4 regions of the Methylobacterium sp. P1-11 genome follow, and region 1 is predicted to be linked to each of the others. Evidence: predicted binding sites of a transcription regulator. Region 1 holds the regulator's gene; each other region holds the start of a gene.
The links. The regulator LexA, encoded in region 1, represses DNA repair genes until DNA is damaged. The targets are predictions, from matches to a motif close to TGTTCNNNNTGTGTTCNG.

Region 1 (2,202 bases):
CGGCGTCCCGCCTGCGCTGGCTTGCCGTGCCGCCGCTCCTGTTCGGCCTCGTCCTCGCGGCCCGGCCGGACCGCTACGACCTCTACGTCGATCGACAGGGCGGGGGCGCTGCCGTGCGGGGGCCGGACGGCCGTCTCGCGGCCCTCGGCAGCCCCTCCGGCTTCGTCCTCGAACAATGGCTGAAGGCGGATGGCGACGGACGGCAGCCCGGGGCGCTGATCGTCCGTTCGGGCAGCGGCCGCTGCGACCGGCTCGGATGCACCGCGCGCCTGCCGGACGGAAGGGCGGTCGCCCTGGTGCGGGACCGGCGGGCCTTCCCGGAAGATTGCGCCCGCGCCGCGATCCTGATCACCGGCCTTACGGCGCCGCCGACCTGCACGGGCCCCTTGGTGATCGACCGGCGCGTTCTGGCCGCCCGCGGAGCGGTAGCCCTCCGGGCCGACGGCGAAGGCTTCACCGCCCGCTACACCCGAGCCGACGGCCGCGCCGTGCCCTGGCAACCGCGTTCGGTACACGGGCCGGGACCGCCGCAGCCGATCATCGCTGCGTCGGAAGGCGCCCACGCCCCGGAGGATGGGGCGGCAACGCCTCCGGAAGCCGATGCGCCAGGCGGGGACTTGGTCCCCGGCGACGCACCGACCGAGCCGCTTCAGTAGCGACGGACGAGGCTGACGAGGCGGCCCTGGATCTGGACCCGGTCGGGTCCGAGGACGCGGGTCTCGTAGGCCGGGTTGGCGGCCTCCAGGGCGATCGAGGAGCCGCGGCGGCGCAGGCGCTTGAGCGTCGCCTCCTCATCGTCGATCAGCGCCACGATGATGTCGCCGGTATTGGCGGTGTCCTGCTTGCGGATCACCACGAGGTCGCCGTCGAGGATGCCGGCCTCGACCATCGAGTCGCCGCGCACCTCAAGGGCGTAGTGCTCGCCGCCCGCCACGAAATCCGGCGACAGGGTGATGGCGTGGCTCTGATTCTGAATCGCTGAGACCGGCGTACCGGCCGCGATCCGGCCCATTACGGGAATCGAGATGGCGCGGCCGGCCTCGTCGATCATCCGCGTGCTGGCCGGTGCCGGTGGCTGCCTGGATTTGCCGCCCTCGACAACGCTCGGGGTGAAGCGGCGCGGCTCGGCCGGGACCGAGGACGGCGCCATCTGGCTGAGGCTCTCGGGAATGCGGATCACCTCGATGGCGCGCGCCCGATTCGGAAGGCGCCGGAGGAAGCCGCGCTCCTCCAGGGCCGTGATCAGCCGGTGGATGCCGGACTTCGACTTGAGATCGAGGGCGTCCTTCATCTCGTCGAAGGACGGCGGGACACCACATTCCTGCATCCGGCTCTGGATGAATCGCAGGAGGTCCAGCTGCTTGCGCGTGAGCATCGACGGGGGACTCGCGGCTTGGCGGACCGCCACGTGACGGTCTCCGAAACAAATCACGAACAGGTTAAACGTTCCGCAAGTGTTCCGCAAGATGGCACCGCCACGCTTGGCGCGTCGCGGCCAGCCGGCGGGAGAAGCCGAGAAACGCATTGACGGCATAAGCGGAGCCGTTTCAATGCATCGCGCTGCCCCGCCGGAAGGGCGGCGGATCCGGGGCGCGGGCAGGGACCCTCTTGGAATGACGAGGATGCGACGACCCGCAGCGCTTCTGCTCCTCGGCCTCGCTGCCCTCGGCTTGGCCGGCTGCACCACCGGGTTCTCCTACATCTCGCGCAACTACGTGGCGCTCACCCCACAGGTGGTGACGATCGGCTGCAAGGAGCCCTACGAGGTCTACGATAATCGGCAACTGCGCCGGATGCTGATCGTCTCCAACGCCCTGCGCGAATATACCGGCTGCAATTTGAGCGAGGTCCGGATCGATCCGGAGCCGGACGCGACCCGGGTGAAGCGCTTCCGCACCGCCGCCCGGGCCTATCTCGACGAGACCGTGCGCGAGGATTGTCGGATCACCGGCGAGTCCGTCTTCGATCCTCTGAAGACCGAGTTCGCCTACGCGTGCGATGCGCCGGTCGAGAAGCGCGGTTCCGTGGTGCCGCGTCTGCCGGGCCGCAATCCGGGCCTCGGCGCGCGCTGACCGGCCATCAGGCGCCCGGCTTCGGGAAGGTCCGTTCCGCCGCGTCACCGGCGGCGGCGAGCAGGGCGCGGGCGAAGGCCCGGGCCTCTGCCCGGTCGAGCACGATGGCGGCGGTGACCGGCGCGCCGCC
Region 2 (2,202 bases), on a different contig from region 1:
CATGACAGGCACCCCTGCCGCGCTCAGTGCCCGCATCGCCGCGAGCCGCTTCTCCGGCCGGGGCGCCCGCGGATCGAGGCGGCGCGCGAGGTCCGGATCCAGCGTCGGCAACGAGACCGCGGCTAGCACCAGGTTCTCCGCCGCCATCTCAGTCAGGATATCGAGGTCGCGCAGCATGAGGTCGGACTTGGTGGTGATGCTGACGGGATGGCGGGCCTCCCGCAGCACCTCCAGCACCGCGCGGGTGAGCCGGTGCTCGCGCTCGACCGGCTGATAGGGATCCGTGGCTGTGCCGAGGGCGATCGTCTCGGGTCGGTAGCCCGGCGCGGCGATCTCGCGGGCAAGCAGCCGCGCGGCGTCCGGCTTGGTGAAGATCCGCGACTCGAAGTCGAGCCCCGGCGACAGGCCGAGCCAGGCATGGGTGGGGCGCGCGTAGCAGTAGATGCAGCCGTGCTCGCAGCCCCGATAGGGATTGATCGATCGGTCGAATGGAATGTCGGGCGAGCTGTTGCGGGCGATGATCCGGGCGGACCGCTCCGGGGTGACCTGCGTGCGCAGCGGCGCCGGAGCGTCCGCCATCCAAGTCTCGTCGTGGAACGCCTCGCGTCGGGACGGCTCATACCGGCTTGTGGGATTGGCCGTGGCCCCGCGGCCGCGCCGCGAGTCCTGAGGCGCCGCGCTCGCGCCGAGTCGCGGTAAGGTTCGGGATGGGAACCCGTCACGCCTATGTCCCATGACGATTCTCCCATTCAGGCCCGCCTCAGGACATATAGCGAACACTCTGAGGTCGAATGCCTCTTTTCCAGGCAAACTCAGCTTTGCCGCCTTTCCGAATAGCGGCGCATTCGCCCAGAGGCGGAAGGGCGGTTTACGGCGCCGCAGAATCGTCTATGCGCGCGCTCATGCTCTCCGCCGTGACCTATCTGGCCGACCCGGCCGATCCGGACGCGATCGATCGCTTGGCCGACACGCTGAGCGTGCTCGTCTCCGGCGTGGCCGGCGGCCTCGTCGGCGATGCGGTGATCGTCTCGGGCCGCGCGAGTGAGGCCGTGGCGGCCGTCGCGGAAGCCACGGGCGCCACGCTGGTGCTGCACCGGAGTGGGAATCCCTACGCCGTCGGCGCTGCCGCGGCCCGGCGGGATTGGGTTCTGTGCCTGGAAGCCGGGGACGTTCCGGCCGAGGGCTGGATCCGCACCCTGGACCGCTTCGTCGGAACTGCGCGGCCTGAGACGACGCTCGGCCGCCTGCACCGTCCGGCCGGGAGCTGGCTCAGTCGCCTCGTCAGGCGCATGGAACGCGTCGTCGGCGCCCGACAGGCCAGGGCCGGAGATGTCGTACGGCGCGAAGCCCTGCGCGCCGGGGGTGTATTGACGACGCGCCTCAAGGTCAGACCGTTGATTGCGCGGATTGAACGCGCCTGACTGGAAGAATCTTTCACCGTCGCGCGTTGTTGTCGGTCAATCCGCCTCTAGAACTCCTCAAGCGCGGCAGGAATTTTGCTACCTCAGCAGGCGTGGACACGGGCCGACCCACCCCGGCCTTGAAGGATGGTGCCATGGATTCGTCGGGCCTGATGGGCCGCAAACCGCTCGACGACATCGTCGAGAGCGGTGAGGGCGAACAGCAGCTCTCGAAGTCGCTGGGCGCCCTCTCGATCACCGCCATGGGCATTGGCGCCATCATCGGCGCCGGCATCTTCGTTCTCACCGGCACCGCCGCGGCCCAGTATGCCGGGCCGGGAATCATGCTGTCCTTCGTGCTGGGCGGCATCGCCTGCGCCTTCGTCGGCCTGTGCTATTCCGAGATGGCCGCGCTGATCCCAGTCGCTGGATCGAGCTACACCTACACCTACGCAACGCTGGGCGAGTTCTTCGCGTGGCTGATCGGGTGGGACCTGATCCTCGAATACGCCATGGGCGCCGCCACCGTGGCGGTGGGCTGGTCTGGCTACGTCACCAGCATCCTGAAGGATGTCGGGATCGTGATCCCCGCCCAACTCGCGAACGCACCCGGCACGCCGATCGACGGCGGCGGAACCGCGCTGTTCAACCTGCCGGCGGTGCTGATCGTGGCGCTGATCACGATCCTGCTAATGCGCGGCACCAAGGAATCGGCGCGCTTCAACAACATCATGGTCGCGGTGAAGCTCACCGTGGTGGTCGCCTTCATCGTCCTGGGCTGGGGCCATGTCGACACCGCGCA
Region 3 (2,202 bases), on a different contig from region 1:
AAAACGACGGCCCGCTGGAAATCCTTCATTTACAGCGCACCTCCCCCGATTTTGACAAGCTACGAGGTTTCAGGCACCAAAAGTTGATCGACCTTCAGAATGAAGATAAGATCAAATTCGAAATCACATCCTTTACGGGTCCCCTCGGGAGTGTGATACTTTGCGATACATCCAAATATTTCCACAGAGGCAAGCCCGCCACAGGGCGAAATCGGAGAGCGTTGTTTTTCAACTACTATGCGAACAAGCCTCTGACGCCGTATTTTTGCCCAAACCCGCCTTTTCCGACCGATAGAATGAAAGAACTGGTTTCAGATCTGACGACGGCACAACGCGACGCGGCTTTGTGGCGCGAGAATTTATCACCAGTCGATAAGATCGTCACAAAAACGAAGCCGTATCTGAGTTTATAAGTGAACGCACGATAAATCCCGATGAGATCCTGAGGCGTTTGTCCGGCCTCTTCCAGGCGGCCATGCGCAAGAGCAATTGTCGTGGCCACGCCCGCTCACGCCGCGCTCGCCTCACACGCCAGGTCAGAGCTTGCTGCCTGACGCATCCTGATGTGAGATGCTCCCTCGAAGGCCCGGCATTTGACTGGATGTGGACCGGATATGGCGCAGGAACGGATCATCGTGGAAGCAACGGCTCCCGCACCTCTCGATGTCGTCTGGAAAGCCTATACGTCGCCCGAGCATGTGACGCAGTGGAACTTCGCCTCCGACGACTGGCATTGCCCGGCTGCAAGCGTGGACCTTCGAGAAGGCGGAAAGTTCACTTCGCGCATGGAGGCCAAGGACGGCAGCATGGGCTTCGATTTTGACGGCACTTACACCAAAATCATCCCAAACGAGCGGATCGAGTATGCGTTCGGTGACCGTCATGCGGTGATCGAGTTTTCTCCGGCCGGCAACCGAACGATCGTGAAGGTCTCCTTCGATCCCGAGAACCAGTTCCCCATCGAGCAGCAGCGTAGCGGATGGGCAGCCATTCTCGACAACTTCTGCAAGCATGTGGGCAGAGGCTAAGCTCGGCCTCAGGTGCAGGAAGGGGGGCGACCGCTCGCCTCGGCGCCGAACCTGCCGGACGGCCGACGCATGGACGCTTTCGGGAAGCGTCCACGGCTGCCGGCACGGCTGACATGGCACGGATGCGGCCGTTCGAACGGCGGCGCTGCCGCGTGCGACTCCCTTCACATGCCGCGCCGCGCAGGGGCCGCGGACAGGGCCGATCCGCCGTCCCATCCCGCACGCTCCGGTCGCTTCGCGCGCGAACCACCTCGACGCCGTTCGCGATTTGGTCCAGGGATGCGGGATGCAGAATAACCCGCATGCGCAGCCCGCCGGGGACGGCGCTCCCGCCTCTTCCATCGCCGCCCGCGCCATGGGCGCGCTCCGCCGCGACGCCGCCGGCTACCTCGACGGGCTGAACCCCGAGCAGCGCCGCGCCGTCGAGACCACGGAGGGGCCCGTCCTCGTGCTGGCCGGCGCCGGCACCGGCAAGACACGGGTGCTCACCACCCGCATCGCCCACCTGATCGCCACCAACCGGGCGCGCCCCTTCGACATCCTGGCGGTGACCTTCACCAACAAGGCCGCCCGGGAGATGAAGCACCGGATCGGTGCGCTGATCGGCCCGGCCGGCGAGGGCATGCCCTGGCTCGGGACCTTCCACGCCATCGGCACCAAGGTCCTGCGCCGCCACGCAGAGCTGGTCGGCCTGAAATCCGACTTCACCATTCTCGGCACCGACGACCAGCTCCGGCTGATGAAGCAGGTGATCGCCGACCAGAACGTCGACGAGAAGCGCTGGCCGGCCCGGGCCCTGTCCCACGCCATCGACGGCTGGAAGAACCGCGGCCTCGGTCCCGAGCAGGTCCCCCCGGGCGAGGCCGCCTCCTTCGCCTTCGGCAAGGGCGGCGCCCTCTACACCGCCTATCAGGCCCGGCTCGCAACGCTGAACGCCGTCGATTTCGGCGATCTCCTGCTGCTCTGCCTCAAGCTCTGGCGGGAGAACCCGGACGTCCTGGCCAATTACCAGGACCGGTTCCGCTACATACTGGTGGACGAGTACCAGGACACCAACGTCGCCCAGTACCTGTGGCTGCGCCTGCTGGCGCAGAACCGCAAGAACATCGCCTGCGTGGGCGACGACGACCAGTCGATCTACGGCTGGCGCGGCGCCGAGGTCGACAACATCCTG
Region 4 (2,202 bases), on a different contig from region 1:
TCGAGATGCGGCGGATGTCGAGGCGCACCGAGGCGTAGAACTTCAGGGCGTTGCCGCCCGTGGTCGTCTCCGGGCTGCCGTACATGACGCCGATCTTCATCCGGATCTGATTGATGAAGATGACCATGCAGTTCGAGCGCGAGATCGAGCCGGTCAGCTTGCGCAGGGCCTGGCTCATCAGGCGGGCCTGAAGGCCGGGCTGGCTCTCGCCCATCTCGCCCTCGATCTCAGCCCGCGGGGTCAGCGCGGCGACCGAATCGACCACCAGCACGTCGATGGCGCCCGAGCGCACCAGCGTGTCGGTGATCTCCAGGGCCTGCTCGCCCGTATCGGGTTGCGAGATCAGCAGGTCGTCGAGGTTCACGCCGAGCTTGCGGGCGTAGACCGGGTCGAGGGCGTGCTCGGCATCCACGAAGGCGCAGACGCCGCCCTTCTTCTGGGCCTCCGCGATGGTGTGGAGCGCCAGCGTCGTCTTGCCGGAGGATTCGGGGCCGTAGATCTCGATCACCCGGCCGCGGGGCAGGCCACCGACGCCGAGGGCGATGTCGAGGCCCAGCGATCCGGTCGAGACCGTCTCGACCTCCTGAACCTTGTCGTTCTTGCCGAGCCGCATGATCGAGCCCTTGCCGAAGGCACGCTCGATCTGAGCCAGGGCGGCATCAATGGCCTTGGACTTGTCCTTGTCCACCGGGGGCATATCGACCACTTTCAATGCGGGCTGGGCCATCTGGCGGGCTCCTTATGAAGGGGTTGGACGCAGTTCACAACGCGCGTCACCACCGCCCCCATGTACCTGTTTTGTTCTCATCCGGCAAGAGCGGGTGGTGCTTTTCGGCTGTGATCGATCCAGGGTTGATGAGCCGGCGACTGCATCTTCGCCGTGAGCGGAGGGATCGGGTCCGGAGACGGGCCGAGATCCTTCCGAGCCACCGCGGCATCGTCATCCCGGCGCCGCGCAGCGGAGCCCAGAACGACCGTGCGGCCGCCTGTCTTGGCTGGAGATTCCGCGCCTGCACGGAAGGCGATGGATCTCCCGCTTGATGCGGAGGCGCGGCCGTGCCTCAATCCGCCATCGTCTTCTTCACGGTCTCGACGAGCTGCTTCAGGCTGAAGGGTTTCGGCAGGAAGTTGAAGGTCTCCCCTTCCGGCAGGTTCTTGCGGAACGCGTCCTCGGCGTAGCCGGAGACGAAGATCACCTTCAGGTCGGGCTGGTGCTTGCGCACCTCCCGCAAGAGGGTCGGGCCGTCCATCTCGGGCATGACCACATCGGAGACCACGAGGTCGATCGTCTGGGCACCCTCGCGGACGATCGCCAGCGCCTCGAGACCCGAGGCCGCCTCCAGGACCGTGTAGCCGCGGGCCGAGAGCGCCCGGCTATTGACTGCCCGCACTGGATCCTCGTCCTCGACGAGCAGGATTGTCCCCTGCCCCGTATGGTCCGCGGCGGGCTTGCGCGGCGCCGGCTTGTCGGCCTTGGCCGAGACCGGCCCACCTTGCGGCGCCAGGGTGTCGCCGCCCTCGCCGGGCTTGGCATCCGGCTTCGGTGAGGCGGCGATCGCCGCGAGCGGCTCCGCCCGCGGGAGGGACGGATCCGCGGTCGGGGCCGGGATCTCCTCCGGCTCGGCGACGGGCACGTGCCGCGGCAGGTAGATGCGGAAGGCGGTCCCCTCTCCGATCTTCGACTGCACGTCGATCGTGCCGCCGGACTGCTTGACGATGCCGAACACCGTCGAGAGGCCGAGGCCCGTGCCCTTGCCGATCTCCTTGGTGGTGAAGAACGGCTCGAAGATCTTCTCCATCAGTTCGGGCGGAATGCCCTGGCCGGTGTCGCGGACCTCGATCAGCACATGGTCGCCCGCCGGCGCCCCGCCACGTCCCTCCGCGTCGACGGCCGTCCCCGGATCGGTGACGTTCTCGGTGCGGATCATCAGCTTGCCGCCCTCCGGCATGGCATCGCGGGCGTTCACTGCCAGATTGACGATCACCTGCTCGAACTGGTTGACGTCGGCCTTCACCGGCCAGACCTCGCGGCCGTGCTTCAGCTCCAGGGCGACGCGCTCGCCGAGGAGCCGCTTGAGCAGGAGCGTCAATTCGGAGAGAGCCTCCCCGACATTCATCACCTCCGGACGCAGAGTCTGCCTGCGGGAGAACGCCAGGAGCTGGCGGACGAGGCCCGCTGCCCGATTGGCGTTCTGCTTGATC

Region 2: a site for LexA is predicted at 762-779, ahead of CIW48_RS07415 (PA0069 family radical SAM protein). Genes of this name have one in related genera too.
Region 3: a site for LexA is predicted at 1,287-1,304, ahead of CIW48_RS03105 (UvrD-helicase domain-containing protein). Genes of this name have one in related genera too.
Region 4: a site for LexA is predicted at 789-806, ahead of recA (recombinase RecA). Genes of this name have one in related genera too.

The regions. Positions count from the first base shown of each region.
Region 1 is NZ_NPKS01000003.1:57,877-60,078, forward strand. It holds gene CIW48_RS04300 (ComEC/Rec2 family competence protein) at 1-656, shown strand, start outside; gene lexA (transcriptional repressor LexA) at 650-1,375, opposite strand; gene CIW48_RS04310 (hypothetical protein) at 1,623-2,072, shown strand; gene CIW48_RS04315 (hypothetical protein) at 2,080-2,202, opposite strand, start outside.
Region 2 is NZ_NPKS01000005.1:179,789-181,990, forward strand. It holds gene CIW48_RS07415 (PA0069 family radical SAM protein) at 1-735, opposite strand, end outside; gene CIW48_RS07420 (hypothetical protein) at 891-1,421, shown strand; gene CIW48_RS07425 (amino acid permease) at 1,556-2,202, shown strand, end outside.
Region 3 is NZ_NPKS01000002.1:198,097-200,298, forward strand. It holds gene CIW48_RS03095 (hypothetical protein) at 1-413, shown strand, start outside; gene CIW48_RS03100 (SRPBCC family protein) at 615-1,028, shown strand; gene CIW48_RS03105 (UvrD-helicase domain-containing protein) at 1,315-2,202, shown strand, end outside.
Region 4 is NZ_NPKS01000009.1:6,300-8,501, forward strand. It holds gene recA (recombinase RecA) at 1-727, opposite strand, end outside; gene CIW48_RS11080 (PAS domain-containing sensor histidine kinase) at 1,062-2,202, opposite strand, start outside.